DNA from 2 places in the Pseudoalteromonas sp. SCSIO_11900 genome. Region 2 is predicted to be linked to the other one. Evidence: predicted binding sites of a transcription regulator. Region 2 holds the regulator's gene; the other holds the start of a gene.

Region 1 (8,389 bases), 1.4 Mb from region 2:
TGAACTCTGGTTAAGAGATTTACTAACATATTGAATCAAAATGATATTTATGTTTATTTTCTCTAGCTAGAGATTTTTAGTGAAAACAAGGCGAAATTACGCGTCAATAGCTCGCCTATTGCAAGTAAATTCAACGCAGTTAGCGCTGAAAATAGCTGCTTGAGATGGATTTATTATCCACAGTTCAGGTTAATTACATAGCACAAAAAAAGCCGCTTAGTTGCAAAACTAAGCGGCTTTTCATTGCTGTTTATGGCGGTTACTTAACCGGCAATTCAATATCAGCAAATAACTTATCAACATCTTCTTGATTACGCAGTAAACTCGCACGCTCTACTCGCTCTTTAGTTAAATGCGGTGCAAAACGTTCGATAAAGTCATACATGTAGGTGCGTAAAAAACTGCCCTTTCTAAAGCCAATTTTAGTCGTGCTCGCCTCAAATAAATGGCTAGCATCAATGCACACTAAGTCGCTGTCGTTTACCTGATCAATTGCCATAGATGCAACCACACCCACACCTAGTCCTAAACGCACATACGTTTTAATAACATCAGCATCGGTGGCAGTAAATACAATATGTGGCTCAAGTCCGTAGGCGTTAAATGCTTTATCAAGCTCTGAGCGACCAGTAAAACCAAATACATAAGTGATCAATGGATACTGCGCTATATCTGCCACCGTTAAGTTATCGGCTTTTTTCGCAAGTGGATGATCTTTAGCAACCACAATACTGCGATTCCAGTGATAACAAGGCAACATAACTAAATCTGAATATAAGTGCAGTGCTTCAGTAGCAATCGCAAAATCTGCATCACCGCGCGCAGCTGCATCCGATATTTGCTGAGGCGTACCTTGGTGCATATGTAGTGACACTGCTGGGTATTTTTGAGTAAAGCCTTTAATTACACTTGGTAACGCATAGCGTGCTTGTGTATGCGTAGTCGCAATATTAAGTTTGCCTTGATCGGGCAGCGTATGTTCATTCGCAACCGCTTTAATACCCTCAACTTTTGAGAGTATTTCGCGTGATATGTTAATGATTTCTTCGCCAGCGCCTGTAACATGAGTTAAATGCTTACCACTGCGGCCAAAAATTTGTACACCGAGCTCATCTTCTAACATACGCACTTGCTTAGAAATACCAGGCTGGGAGGTAAATAAACTCTCAGCCGTAGCTGAAACATTTAATTTATGATTTTGAACTTCTACGATATATCTAAGTTGTTGTAATTTCATGGCTATGTAGTTTCGTTATAATTCACATTGACAGATAAAAACGCACCCTAACTATAGGTAGCTATATAAAAGGCTGATTAAGGTTACACAATGTAACAATTAATATATTGAAATTTCAGGTTAACACAATAAATACACTTGAGGTAGCAATGATTATCAGCAATCGAAACATAACATATTAAGATTTAAACGCTTTATGGTGACGCTTTTTTCAGTTAATCTGAGCAAAGTTTCCCACCTTTTATATATTTAATGTAAGATTAGATAATAAGGTTAAGAACTTGAGAATTATAACATGATCGTTTCCATTATAATTGTATTAATTGTTGCACTTATAGTCATTGCACTATTGGTTAGTGCTGTTCAGCAACACAAAGAAAAACAAGAAGCTGAACGACGCAAAGAGTTAACAAAACAAAAAGCAATCATTGAAGAAACCGAAGAAGCATTAATGAATAGCGCCAACATTCCACTTTCAGAGGCAACTCAGCGAATATTACAACGACGAATTCATGATGCGCTCAGTCAAATGGTGCCTATTTCAAGCGGAGGTAGTGGACTAAAAAACCGCTTAAAAGAAGCAAAAGAGCGACTACAAAACCCAACTCAAGACGGTTCAGATGATTTTGTTTTACCAGGTAATGACAAGCAACTGATATCACTAATACAGGGTATAAAAAAGCTCCGTACTATTATTCGTTCTGAGCATAATAAAGGCAAAGTAGACAGCCAAGCGTTTATTGCAGAAGACAAACGCCTTGAAAAGCTACAACTAAGAATCAACATTGAAAGCCAGATAAAACGTGGTCTAGCAGCACAAACAGCTGGAATGATAGGCTCTGCAAGGCAGTACTTTGAAAAAGCAGCTTCCACACTTAACAGTGTTTCATTTAATGACGATTACATTACTGCAAAACGGGCTGAAGTTGAAGGCTACCTTGAAACGATAAGTAATGAACTCAAGGCATCAAATGCTACATCATTGAAGAAAAAGAACGAACAAGAGCAAGATGATTTAGACGTATTATTTGCACCTAAAAAGAAATGGTAACATCCTTTCTAAATAAAAAGCCCATGCAGTTGCATGGGCTTTTTTTTGAATAGGATTTTGCCCCACTTTGTGTTTACATACTAGAACATATACATATTCTAACAAGCTGCCTGCATTAAGATAAAAATGCGAACTTAACAATAAACAAGGCCGTTAAAATCCAAACACTAATGCTTACCTGATCTTTTTTGCCACACAGCACTTTTACCGCCGTATAAGAAATAAAACCAAGTGCAATACCGTGTGCAATTGAGAAAGTCAGCGGTGTCATTAATAATACAACACTCACCGGAATTGCATCAGTCATGTCGTCCCAATTTACAAACTTTAAGTTTTGTAGCATCAATACAGATACATATAAAATAGCTCCCGCGGTTGCGTATGCAGGCACCATTTGAGCTAAAGGCGCAAAAAACATCATCAGTAAAAAGCAGCAACCCACAACCACAGCGGTCAAACCAGTTCGACCACCAACAGATACACCTGCAACAGACTCAATGTATGACGTGGTTGTTGAAGTACCGAGCATTGCACCTGCAATGGTAGCTGTGCTGTCGGCGCTTAATGCACGACCTAAACGCGGCATATTACCGTTTTTATCTGCTAAACCAGCTTTCTGAGTTACCGCAACTAACGTGCCTGAGGTATCAAACAAATCAACGAATAAAAACGCAAAAATAACACTCAACATCGACAGTTCAAACGCGGCACTAAAGTCCAGTTGCATAAAGGTCGGCATGATAGAAGGTGGCATTGCAATAACACCATGATACTCCACTAACCCCATAGACACAGCAATCGCGGTGACTAGTAAAATACTGATCAGTACGCCACTTTTAAAATCGCGATAAAGCAGTGCAGCAATAACAAAAAAGCTGAAAATAGCCAATAAAGGACCAGGCGAGGTAATATCACCCAACTGCACCAGTGTTGCAGGACTTGATACAATAATACCGGCGCTTTTAAGTGCGATGAGAGCTAAAAATGCGCCAATACCCGTTGCTATTGCTTGCTTGAGCACCAGAGGGATTGCATTAATAATCCACTCTCGCACCTTAAATAAGCTTAGAATTAAAAATATACACCCTGACATAAATACCGCACCCAACGCAGCTTGCCAGCTATAACCCATACCTAATACAACACCATAGGTAAAAAATGCATTTAATCCCATACCCGGTGCCAATGCCAGTGGGTAATTGGCCCACAAACCCATAATAAAACACCCTATTGCAGCTGCAATACAGGTGGCAACAAAGGCAGCACCTTGGTCCATACCCGCTTCAGCAAGCATAGCTGGGTTAACGAATACGATATAAACCATCGTAATAAATGTAGTCATACCGGCAATACATTCACGGCGAACCGAAGAATCATTTGCACGGATTTTGAATAAGGCTTCGAGCATAATAAACTTATGGTTGTAAAAAGTGGCGAGATTTTAGCATAAAAATAACTTTTTACAGGACATTTTACCTTGCTATATACTAAACTAGCTAAGTGATTAAAATAACAAACGAAGTAGCATGATCAAAACGACACCAAGTGGCCAAGACTTAGAGCAACAATTAGACAACATTCTTTCTTTTGTAACGCAACCAAGCGATGCAAATCTCCCTGCGAGCTCTAAAAACACCGATCAAGACACATTAAATAAAGCCCTTTATTACCTTAAAAATGAACAAGGCGCCTTAGCCGCAAAATGGATGCGTTTGGCAGCAATGGCAGGAAATTATCGCGCGCAGTTTTATTTAGGGCTGTTTTTTATAAAAGGACAAGGTGTGCCGCAAAGTGTATTTCATGGTGCTGCGTGGCTTAGCTTAGCCGGTAGTCAAGGCTATGAACCTGCCATAAAAGCAATGAGCGATATACGAAAACATATTAGTACCAAACGACTTAAAGATGCTCAATGCTACGCAGCCAGCCTGTATGAACAAATTCACCAGTTACAATTCTCACATTTGATCCCTCCTAGTAGCGAAAAATAATTTCACTGCCCAGCAACTCATTTCATCTGTAAATTAATTAAGCATTTATAGCCAAAACAAGCACGCTTAATTAATTTAAACTACTGTATACCCCCTGCTCATCTGTCGTTATTTGTTCCCAGCCTTAAAATTAATTCTGTGGGCATTAACTTTCAATAAAAATTAAACCATTGTTATATATAGATTATTTATATATTTATAGTAACTGTCGCGTTTTAAGATGAATAACTGTACAAAAAAACACTTGCACCAAACAACTGTATAAACTACTGTATGAATGTACTGTATAAAAACCCAGTGAGTGAGAAGATTATGTTACAGCCAATTACCGTAAGAACAGTTAAAAGTTACCAGCAAGATGACCAATCAGATTGTGTTAACGTTGTACAAATTGAAGATGAAATTTCAGCAACGTTTGAATTATTAAAAGTATTACACCAATACAACAGCCTAAACGCATGGACACTGTTAATAGCACCAGATAACGTACCGAGCAAAGCGCTACTTGATTCATGCTCAATTGATACCAGTAAATTACTGGTTATTCGTCAAAAACATTTAGTTAATTTAGAGTATGTTTTAAATTCTGCACTTCACAATGGAAATTTTGCCGCGGTGATCACCTGGACTGACATAATAAATAACCAACAACTGTCGCAGTTATCATTAAACTTGAGCCATACGCGCACTAAGTTGTATTGCTTTAGCAAAAAAAGCGCTCATTCTGAGATTTCACTTACGCAATAAGCTTGATAAACTAGCGTTTTAATACACAGTACATTTATCATGACTTCTAACGCCCTATTATGTTTTTGTGGCAGTCAGCAACCTTATGCTGATTGCTGCGAGCCTTTTCATTTAAAAACCAAACAGCCACACACACCAGAGCAACTTATGCGTGCACGCTACAGTGCTTATGCTGTTAAAAACGCGGTTTTTGTTCGTGAAAGTTATTCAAAAGAAAAACAAGCTGAAAACTCAATTTCAGAAATTAAAGATTTTGCAAATAGTTGCCGTTTTATAAACTTAACCATATTAGACTCTGGTTATAATGATGAAACAGGGTTTGTTACATTTAAAGCTCACTACTTTTATCAAGATTTATATTGCGAGTTGGCAGAAAATTCAAGGTTTATTAAAGAAGATGGACAATGGCGATACCTTGATGGTGAGATTACACCGGTTGCCGATATTAAAGTAAAACGCAATGATACGTGCCCTTGCGGCAGTAATAAAAAGTATAAAAAGTGTCATAGTGTATAAATAACAGCTACAAAAAATGGGCCACAAGGCCCATTTTCAAAACTACACTAAACGCAAATTAGCGTTTTACTCGCCATCATCTTCATCGAAATCTTGACGCTGTGCAGGTCTTGCTAAAATCTCTAAGTAAAAAGAAGTTAAACCTTGCTTTTCAATTTCACTGATGTGATTGTTAATTTCAGCAACGTGAACCACTTGGGCTTCTTCAACCGTGTTACCAAACTTACAATCAAATGCCCAGTAGTCGGCATCAACAGGTAAAGTTTTATTACGTTCTCTTTTCAAATATTTTTTCACTTCATGCTTTGCAGCATCAACCATACGAGGGTATTTGATTTTCTCATGATTCAGCGTGAATGTTTTCTTCATTACGTTCCTAATTACCTTGGTTTAATGATAATGGCATTTAATGTCATACCATTTGCGCCATTATAGCAATTGCATTTAAATTTTGGATGCTTTTTTTATATTAAATCAGTTATTAAAATAAAGCATCTATAAAATCAATAGTTACTTTCTACTATAAACACAGTTTATTACAATCAAATGGCATGTATAAAGCAGCAATTGAACACATATAATTAGGCACTAAACAAATGTAATGGCTGGTGGATAGCTTCATTTTGTAAATCATCATAAAATGCCACCGCATCCATTTGAGGGTTTGATAGCTCGGTGTTGGTATTTTGAATTCGTCGACGGACTGCTAGTTCGCAGTTATCAATGACAGTCAGTGGAATGTGGTTTTTATCATCACGAATATTAAATGGCTCAGGCTTTAAGCACTGAGTTAACTTTATATCACTCATCCCTACAGCGCTTCCCATTTTTGCTAAAAGCTCTGTGTTATTTTTACCAATTAACATATTAAAGGTATCTGGCGCTAATGGCTGCTTTGGACCTGCGCCAAATTGTTTACGCAAAGCATCTTCATCAGCTTGATAATGCTTAGTGTCACTTTTGGGTAGGTGGAATTCACTAAAATCGAGTGCATCGTGAGAGAGCATTGCTAATAAAAGTGCAAACTCGCCTCGGCGGTTTTCGTGCACACTTTCGTTAAGCCTCGTTTTTAACTGGCTCTCCGTGATTAACAAATCACCAATCTGCATAGACTTTAGCCTATTTAACTAATTAATAAGTATTTATCGGCTAAATTTGAATTTTCTTTAGCTTTTTTCTTTACTTAAATAAGAAGTTTGCTATTATCTGCCGCGTTGCATTGGAGGGGTTCCCGAGCGGCCAAAGGGATCAGACTGTAAATCTGACGGCTCAGCCTTCGCTGGTTCGAATCCAGCTCCCTCCACCACTTTTCTTAGGCTAAGTTAAGTGAGGCCAAATGCAATAACAGTTAGTGTGGAGGGGTTCCCGAGCGGCCAAAGGGATCAGACTGTAAATCTGACGGCTCAGCCTTCGCTGGTTCGAATCCAGCTCCCTCCACCACTTCTCTTCTCTACATTATTTCTTTTTATTCAAATACCCACTGTAAACTCATACCATGATTGTTTAACCAGTTACTTGCTTGTTTATAATCTGAATAAAATAATCCCACACGTTGCCAAAATTGAGCGCTGTGATTTAAATATTTTAAATGTGCTAATTCATGAACAATCACGTAGTCAATGACCCATGTCGGTGCACTTGCCAAGTGTAAGTTGAAGGTTAGTTCACGCCTGCGATTACAACTACCCCAGCGACGTTTATACAATTGAATACGAATATTACTCGGTAGCTTTTCACCCATCAGCTGACAATAATCGTTAACTCGCATTTCAATATAACTTTCTAATTTCTCATGCAAAAACTGCTCTAGCAAACTTTGATACATTTGCGTTTGATGCTTTACACGTGAAGAAATACTCAGTAACAGCGTTTGGCTTTCATTGTGCTGCTGCCATTGAGTGCGTGCTGCGTTTTCAAATTGCACATTAACAGCTTCATTAAATAATTTAATACTCTGGGTTTTGAGTGGAAACTGTCGTGTATCGGCTTGAATTTGTTGCTTATGTAACTGAGCATCAATCCAGTCCTGTTTACTTAACAGCCATTCATTAATTTGTGTTTTCGTTACAAAATGGGGCGCATATACCGTAAGCTCACGTTGTGCGACTTTGATAGCCACTGTTTTTCTTCGCTTACTACGCTTTAAAGTGTAATCCAACAATGAATGCTGCCTATTTATAATTAACCACTGGGTTTTATTTTACCTTGTACCATAACGGCTAATCTATAAATAATCCCCACTAAATGCCATTTTAATAACAATGCATTTAGTGCTACTCAATAAATAGTATGGTTTAGAGCTTAAAACACTTACGTTACTTTTGTTATTTATAACTCAATACCTTGTGATTATTAATGTATTTTATATTAGACTGAATTTAAGAGTTATTATGTGAATGATTGATGTTAGCTAATTTTTTTATAAACGAACCAGATCCAAGCCTAATTATTAATGGTGTATACGACCCAAGTTTAGTGACACTATCTATACTCACCGCAATTTTTGCAGCTTATTTTTCTTTGCACGTTCTCGATTTAGCAAATAATACACATTTTAAATCTTATCGAAAGTTAGCCAATATAACCGCAGCCTTAGTCCTTGCCGGAGGGATCTGGAGCATGCACTTTATTGCAATGCTCGCATTTTCTTTGTGCACTACAATTGAATACGACCCCACACTCACTTTTGTGTCGTTTATACCGGCTTTACTGGCATGTACCATTGCTTTTTCTTGTTTGAAAACATATAGCTCTCACCCTCGTATTATCAATTTAATTCTAAGCTCTCTTTTATTTGGCGCGGGTGTTGGTACCATGCATTACAGCGGTATGGCCGCGATGCAATTAAGT
Region 2 (8,389 bases):
TAAGGGTTTGTATTACTGGGCTTTGGCCAATAATTTCACCACCATCGCGTTTGAGTGCCTCACGGTTTAACGCTTGTACTAATTCATTTGAATGCTGAGCATGCTGTTTATAATGGGCAAGCTCTAGAGCTGTTTTAAAGTGTGCGCTACACAAGGTTTGTAAGGTGTTGAGTGTATCAGCCGTAATGCCGTCAAACGCATCAGCGTTTAGGCTATCAAAGGTCAGAATGCCAAGTAGTGCGTTTTTATCATAAAGGGGTAACCCTAAGCAGGCATGCACTGGAATATCACCGGTTTTAGCCAGTAGTAGCCCGTCGTATGGATCAGGTAGTGGACAGTCATGTGCAAATTGCAGAGCCAAACGACTACTGCAGATGGCTTTAAGGCGAGGGTGCTTCGCAATATCAAAACGTCGTCCTAGGCTATCGGGCATAAGCCCTTTAATGGCTAAGGGCTTTAATTGCTCGCCTTGGCGAATTAACAAGGCGCTAGCATCACTTGGAATAACACGTTCAACCGTGGCTAAGAGCTGCTCAAAACTGTGGGCATGTAAGGTGCTTTGTGCAAGCTCCAAGGCAACTTGAGTCAAAATGACCTGTTAGTGTATTTTTACATGTTTTATAGTAGGTCATAAAGACTCATCTTGTAAAGTGAGTTAATTTAACCTGTTGAATATTATGGGTTTAATTAGTTGGCACGCTCTGTGTAATGCTAAGTGCAAGCAGTTAGTTATTACATAGGAAATAAACATGTTATCTGAAAAAACTATTGAGATTGTAAAAAGTACAGCTCCATTACTTGCAGAAGCGGGTACAGCCGTCACCGATCATTTTTATAAGCGCATGTTTAGCCATAACCCGGAACTTAAACATATTTTTAATATGACTAATCAAGAAACGGGTCGTCAGCAATTTGCATTATTTAATGCGTTGGCTGCGTACGCGCAAAATATTGATAATTTAGCCGTGTTAAAAGAGGCATTAGCTAGAATTAACCATAAGCATACCAGCTTGAATATTTTACCCGAACACTACCCTATTGTAGGGGCGCATTTGATCGGCACACTTAAAGAGCTTATTCCTGAGCAGTTTACTGCCGATGTTGAATATGCGTGGCGCGAAGCCTACGGTGTACTTGCTGATATTTGTATTACCGAAGAAGCGGCATTGTATGCGCACAGTAAAAACAACCATGGTGGCTGGGCAAGCACGCGCCAGTTTGAAATTACTGATAAACATGTTGAATCTGAATTCGTAACTAGTTTTACGCTGACACCTGTGGATGGTAAAGCAGTTATTACCTACAAGCCAGGACAGTACATTGGCATTAAAGTTAAGCCTGAGGGCGCAGAATATGAAGAGATCCGCCAGTATTCTATTTCGCAAAAGAGCAATGCTAAAAACTATCGTATTAGCGTTAAAAAAGAGTGCCAACCAAAGCCTGGCGTGGTGTCTAATTATTTACACTCACTAGAGCAAGGCGCACGAGTAGAGTTATACCCGCCAGCGGGAGATTTTATTTTAAAAAATGAGGCAACTCCAGTTGTACTTATTTCAGCAGGTGTTGGCCAAACCCCGATGATGGCAATGCTGCAAACGCTACTTAGTGGTGATAAAAATCAAGCGATTAGTTATTTGCACGCGTGTGAAAATAGCCGCGAATTTTCATTTAAAGGGTATTTAGCGCAGCAAACGGCAATGCATCCACAGCTAAAAACATTTACTTGGTTTAATCAAGGTGGCGAGGAGTGTGATTTCACTGGGCTAATGGATTTAACGGTGCTTGAGGCATCATTACCTATTAGCGAAGGGGCATTTTATTTGTGTGGACCAGCATCATTTATGGCTTACGTAAAAGGCCAGCTACTTGATTTAGGTGTGCAAAGCTCAAATATTCACTACGAAATATTTGGACCACACCAAGCGTTTTAGATTAATTAAAAGCGTGTGTTACACACTTTTAATTTAAACTTACAGCTTTTTACTATTTGTGTTGGCAGCATAAGCTTGTTGTTGCCAAGCATTAAATAGCTTTTGTTGTTTAGCTGAAATTTTTAAACCATACGTTTTTTGCATGTAAGCGTACGCATCGGCAATGCGTTTACGTGCATGAACAGGCGGTTCAACAACACGTTGTTTAAAATTAACTTTAACCTCACAACGACCATATTGCGTCGCGTTTTGGGCTAACATGCCAAAGCGGTAGTTTGAGCGATCGGCGTTAATTTCACCAATTGCAGGGGCTAAATTGTTTATATCGGCTTCCATCAAGCGAAACTTAGCGCTAACTTTGCGGCAGTTTTTACGCCCACCATCTTGCCAGCATTGTAACTGGTGACCAAATTCCCATGCAGGGACAATATGTTCCCATTCAATTCGCAATGCACGTTGATTTACTTTGCCTGAGCGGGTTAGTGTGTTGCGAGGCACGTAGCCACAATGGGTAGGGTCGGGTACTAACTTTTTGCCTTGTTTTTTTATATCGCAACCACAATAAATACTTTTAGCGTTTTCGGGAAGGGTATTAATTAAGTGCTTTTTGGCACTCGAAAACCGCGTAAATTGTTCGCCCATTGCTGAAAAACAAGCACAGCAAGCCAACAAAGCTAAAATAAACCGAATCATATCCATCACATACGTGAACTACAGGAGCGGCTAGTTTAAGGCCTAGAATAAAAAAGTAAACCGCCGCCGGCATGCTTTAATTTTAATTTGCGTATTTTGTAGAGGGCGTTTTTTAGGAGTAAATAGTGGGCAATATTCAGAGGCTAACGCTAAAAACGCGTTAATGCAGTGATTCTTGCGTTGTTGATTTGGTATAACGGTAAAACTGCGTTAAAGTTTGCAATGAAATTAATAGAGGGTAAAAACGAGATAATGTCGGAAATTCAATTTTTAAATGTAGATCTAGAGCTTGAGTCAAAGCAAGATATTAGCGTATTAGTTGCTGATTTAAAAAAGGTCGCAACTATTTTACATTATGATAAAGACGAATACCGTCAACTTGCTCGCATTGAGGTTGCAGGTGAAATAACCACGCCAGATAAAGCGATTAATCACTTGTGCGAGTTAATCGAGTCGTGTTCACGCAATGCATTAAAGCAATGGTTGAGTTGTTCACGCAGAACATTCGATATGGGTTTTGAGTCTGGCACTTCGCCAAAATGCTTTAACCAAGCTTTACATGCAGATACCTTGTTACGTATATCTGCAATTGGTGCAGGTGTGGAAATTACTATTTACCCTCTCGAAAAGTAATTTAACCTCAACCTTGGTTAACAGATTTACTAGCCTTTTCGCTCTACTACGGCTGCGGTCATACGTGATACGCAGCAAAGCTCATTGCGGCTATTGGTTATTTTAATATCCCAAACCGAGCTGCGTTTGCCGATATGATAAGCTCTCGCTGTGGCCGTTAATGTGCCATTGCGTGATGCCTTTAAATGACTTGCACTGATCTCTTGGCCAACACAATAAAACCGATTGAAATCAACCACAAAATTAGCGGCATAACTTGCTACTGTTTCAGCAAGTACCACATTTGCGCCACCATGAACGATACCCATAGGGTTATGATGCTCTGGAATTGCCGGCATAGTTGCCACTAAGTAGTCATCACCAATTTCACTGATCTCTATTCCCATGGTTTTCATGAGTGTCCCTTGGCCTGTAATACCTTGATCTAATTGCTTACAAAACTCTAATGTAATCGGTTGATGCCAAATACTCATGCTAGCTCCTTGGATAAGTAATCGAGAATTAAAATTTATTAATATGATAATGCGTTGCTAATAATTACATTTATTACCCTGCTTTTAAAGTAGGTTATTGTTTGATGATAACGGCATATAAGGCATTAATTTATATTTGCGATTTTTAAATAACTGTATATACTCACAGTTAATTGTACTGTATGGAAAACCAGTTGTATGCGACCATTAACGAAACGCCAAGCGCAAATACTCGAACTCATTAAAGTGTTTATTAAAGACACTGGTATGCCTCCTACACGTGCCGAAATTGCACAAACACTGGGTTTTAAAAGTGCAAATGCTGCAGAAGAACACTTAAAAGCATTGGCCAAAAAAGGTGTTATTAAAATGAAGCCAGGCGCGAGTCGCGGAATTCAGCTTGTTGAAGAAGAGGAGCCAGAGCAGTTAGGCTTACCTTTAATTGGCAGGGTGGCTGCCGGTGAGCCAATATTGGCGCAACAGCATGTAGAAAGCCACTGTAAAATTGACCCTTTAATGTTTAAACCTGCGGCCGATTTTTTATTGCGTGTTAACGGTATGAGTATGAAAGACATTGGTATTATGGATGGTGATTTACTTGCTGTGCATAAAACCCAAGTTGCCGAAAATGGACAAGTTATTGTTGCCCGTGTTGACGACGATGTAACCGTGAAGCGTTTAGAAAAAGCGGGCAGAAAAGTACTCTTACATGCTGAAAATGATGAGTTTTCAGCTATTGAGGTCGATTTAGAAAATGAGTCGTTCAATATTGAAGGCTTAGCGGTAGGTGTTATTCGTAACGCTGACTGGATGTAGTATTAAAGCATAATTTAGCGCTTAATAGTGATTAGGCGCTGGGTTTGTTAGCAGCACAATGTCTAACTTATCAAATGTATGACTATATGTTGTTAAGTGCTCCCCCTATCATAAATAAAATCACTAAATACTTTATAAATAAACAAATTTACTCTGCTTTTTTAAGTTAACAATTTTTTATATTTCTATCCTGTAATTTCAATACACCCCTTACTAAACCTGACTCTTAGATTAATTGCCTGACTAGTTGCTATTTTTTTAGCTGCGCATTTTAAAAAATACACCTTGTTTATTTTTCATACTCACCTTGCTTATTGTTTATTTTTTAACTAGTTATTAAAGAGCTGGAATAAAAATAACTCACAGCTTAGTCGTTTTGAGAACACACATTTACTAAATCCAGCACCCTTATAAAAAATAAAAATAACGAATAGGCGTTTAAGCCGTATGCCTCTTCGCTTTGCGTCAGCAATAGCATCAAAGGAGCCGTCACATGGGTAAGCTGAGTTCTTCCTTGTGGCTTATATTGTTTGTTTTTTCGCAGAATGTGCTTGCTAATAGCCAATATAATATGCGTAAAGGCGTAACCGATATAAGTAATAATGTATACCAACTGCACATGACTATTTTTTTAATATGTTGTGTGATTGGGGTGATCGTGTTTGCCATTATGTTTTGGGCACTCATTCATCATCGCAAATCTAAAGGGGCTGTCCCTGCCCAATTCCATGAAAGCACCAAAGTAGAAATACTGTGGACTGCGATCCCTTTTGTCATATTAATTGTTATGGCCATTCCTGCGACTAAAACCTTAATTGCCATGGAGGATGCCAGCAAAGCTGATCTCACCATTAAAATTACAGGCTCACAGTGGAAGTGGCATTACGAGTATATGGGGGAGGACGTTGAGTTTTATTCCATGCTAGCTACCCCTCAAAATGAAATAACCAACCTTGCTGATAAAAACCCGAATTATTTACTCGAGGTCGATAAACCGCTGGTACTACCAATTAATCAAAAAGTACGTTTTTTAATGACTTCAGATGATGTTATTCACTCATGGTGGGTGCCTGACTTTGCCGTTAAAAAAGATGCAAACCCTGGGTTTATTAACGAAACATGGACCAATATTAATGAGGTTGGTACTTACCGTGGGCAGTGTGCAGAGCTTTGCGGTAAAGATCATGGTTTTATGCCTGTTGTGGTAGAAGCTAAAACAGAAGAAGACTTCAAAACGTGGTTAGCAGAGGCTAAACAAGCCAAGCAAAAAGCAGCTGAAGCAGACGCTGCGTTATTAGACCAAGTTGTACCAAAAGAAGAGCTGATGGCGCTTGGTGAGCAGGTTTATATGGCGAGCTGCGCGGCGTGCCATCAGCCAACAGGATTAGGCTTGCCGGGTGTTTTTCCGGCTCTTAAAGGCAGCCCAATAGTCATAGGTGATATCAAAGGGCATATAGATATTTTGCTCCATGGTAAACCAGGTACGGCTATGCAGTCTTTCGCAAAGCAATTATCAATCAAGCAAATAGCAGCTGTTATTACCTATAAACGCAACGCGTGGGGTAATGACACTGGTGATGTAATTCAACCGAGCGAGATACAAGCGGCACTGGATGCTGATGGGGAGGCTAAATAATGAGTAGCATTGCAGAACAACCTAATACCAATGAGGCTCATCATGCCCATCAACCTGCCACAGGCTTTAAACGCTGGTTATTTACAACCAACCATAAAGATATAGGTAGCTTATATTTAATTTTTTCACTCACCATGTTTTTAATTGGTGGGGCAATGGCGATGGTTATTCGAGCTGAGTTATTTCAGCCGGGCCTACAACTGGTTGATCCTCACTTTTTTAATCAAATGACCACAGTGCATGGTTTAATAATGGTGTTTGGTGCGGTTATGCCAGCCTTTACCGGCTTGGCAAACTGGATGATCCCGCTAATGATTGGTGCGCCAGATATGGCCTTACCGAGAATGAATAACTGGAGCTTTTGGATTTTACCGTTTGCGTTTTTAATCCTATTAGCTTCATTATTTATGCCTGGTGGTGGCCCTGCATTTGGTTGGACCTTTTACGCGCCGCTTTCCACCACTTATAGTAACGACAACACAGCAATGTTTGTATTTGCTGTGCATATTATGGGTATTAGTTCGATTATGGGGGCCATTAATGTGGTGGTCACCATAGTAAATATGCGTGCTCCGGGTATGACGTGGATGAAGCTGCCGTTATTTGTGTGGACATGGTTGATCACGGCGTTTTTACTTATTGCAGTTATGCCGGTACTTGCTGGTGCAGTTACTATGGTGCTCACCGATAAATACTTCGCGACCAGTTTCTTTGATGCCGCTGGTGGTGGCGATCCGGTGATGTTCCAACATATTTTTTGGTTTTTTGGTCACCCTGAAGTTTATATTATGATTTTGCCTGCCTTTGGCATTATTTCTACGATTGTTCCCACCTTTTCACGTAAAAAACTATTTGGTTATGCCTCTATGGTGTATGCCACCTCCTCCATTGCCTTGTTGAGCTTTATTGTGTGGGCGCATCATATGTTTACCACTGGTATGCCCGTGGCGGGTGAGTTGTTTTTTATGTACGCGACTATGCTGATATCGGTACCTACCGGCGTAAAAGTATTTAACTGGGTAGCGACTATGTGGCGCGGGTCTATTAGCTTTGAAGTGCCAATGCTGTTTAGTATCGCATTTATTGTGTTGTTTACTTTAGGTGGTTTTTCGGGATTGATGCTAGCGATTACACCTGCCGATTTCCAATATCATGATACCTATTTTGTGGTTGCACACTTTCATTATGTACTCGTAACGGGCGCGGTGTTTTCTATTATGGCGGGGGCTTATTATTGGCTGCCAAAATGGACCGGAAACATGTTCAATATTACCTTAGCAAAATGGCATTTTTGGTTGTCGTTAATAAGTGTAAATGTGCTGTTTTTCCCAATGCATTTTGTGGGGTTAGCCGGTATGCCACGCCGTATTCCAGATTATGCGCTACAGTTTGCTGATTTTAACGCCATTATTAGTATAGGTGGGTTTGCCTTTGGTTTATCGCAATTATTATTTGTGGTGGTTGTGTATAAATGTGCAAAAGGGGGCGACAAAGTGCCTGCAAAAGTTTGGGATGGAGCTGAGGGGCTTGAATGGGAAGTTGATTCACCTGCGCCTTATCATACCTTCTCAACGCCGCCGGATATTAAATAATGACTCACTTGCCGTTATTAAAAAAGCTGGTGGTGATTTGCATTGCAATGTTTGCATTTGCATTTGCCATGGTCCCTTTGTATGACGTGTTTTGCGATATAACGGGGCTTAATGGTAAGCCCTCGTTAGAGCAGGCACAGCAAAGTACCTTGGTCACTGAAAATAGAGAAGTCAGCGTTAGTTTCACTACGCATGCGCAAAGTGGTGCGCCTTTTGAAGTTAAATCTAAAGAGTACAGTGTAGATGTAAAGCCTGGGGCCATGCGTGAAGTTAAGTTTAGCGCTAAAAATAACAGCAATGAAGATAAAGTAATGCAGGCTATACCGTCGGTAGCACCAGGAAAAGCGGCCAAGTATTTACACAAAATAGCGTGTTTTTGCTTTGATCAGCAACCGTTAAAGGCAGGTGAAGAGCTGGAGTTTACATTATTGTTTTATGTAGATACTGAATTACCCAGTGATGTAGAAGAGTTAACCCTGTCTTATACCGTATTTGATATTAGCGAGAGGCTAGTAGCCAGTAATAACTAGCTTATAAAACTGGTGAAAAACTAGGAGCAAATAAAATGAATCAAAAATATGAACATTATTATGTACCAGAGCAAAGTCCATGGCC

Evidence for each region. Region 2 encodes LexA, which represses DNA repair genes until DNA is damaged. Its sites were predicted from a motif close to TACTGTATNNNNATACAGTA; they were not measured.
Region 1: BG00_RS09900 (SulA-like leucine-rich domain-containing protein) is a predicted target of LexA. The motif match lies at 4,544-4,563, and genes of this name have one in related genera.

What each region holds. Positions count from the first base shown of each region.
Region 1 covers NZ_KK070023.1:2,119,950-2,128,338, reverse strand. The annotation lists gene cysB (HTH-type transcriptional regulator CysB) at 260-1,237, opposite strand; gene BG00_RS09915 (hypothetical protein) at 1,533-2,288, shown strand; gene BG00_RS09910 (NCS2 family permease) at 2,404-3,696, opposite strand; gene BG00_RS09905 (tetratricopeptide repeat protein) at 3,815-4,276, shown strand; gene BG00_RS09900 (SulA-like leucine-rich domain-containing protein) at 4,589-5,023, shown strand; gene BG00_RS09895 (YchJ family protein) at 5,063-5,539, shown strand; gene BG00_RS09890 (DUF6172 family protein) at 5,606-5,908, opposite strand; gene BG00_RS09885 (VC2046/SO_2500 family protein) at 6,121-6,648, opposite strand; tRNA gene BG00_RS09880 (tRNA-Tyr) at 6,761-6,845, shown strand; tRNA gene BG00_RS09875 (tRNA-Tyr) at 6,895-6,979, shown strand; gene BG00_RS09870 (M48 family metallopeptidase) at 7,005-7,697, opposite strand; gene BG00_RS09865 (PAS domain S-box protein) at 7,943-8,389, shown strand, end outside.
Region 2 covers NZ_KK070023.1:725,696-734,084, reverse strand. The annotation lists gene norR (nitric oxide reductase transcriptional regulator NorR) at 1-589, opposite strand, end outside; gene hmpA (NO-inducible flavohemoprotein) at 750-1,931, shown strand; gene BG00_RS03425 (endonuclease) at 1,971-2,624, opposite strand; gene BG00_RS03420 (hypothetical protein) at 2,877-3,257, shown strand; gene BG00_RS03415 (PaaI family thioesterase) at 3,287-3,730, opposite strand; gene lexA (transcriptional repressor LexA) at 3,929-4,546, shown strand; gene coxB (cytochrome c oxidase subunit II) at 5,040-6,182, shown strand; gene ctaD (cytochrome c oxidase subunit I) at 6,182-7,774, shown strand; gene BG00_RS03395 (cytochrome c oxidase assembly protein) at 7,774-8,304, shown strand; gene BG00_RS03390 (cytochrome c oxidase subunit 3) at 8,340-8,389, shown strand, end outside.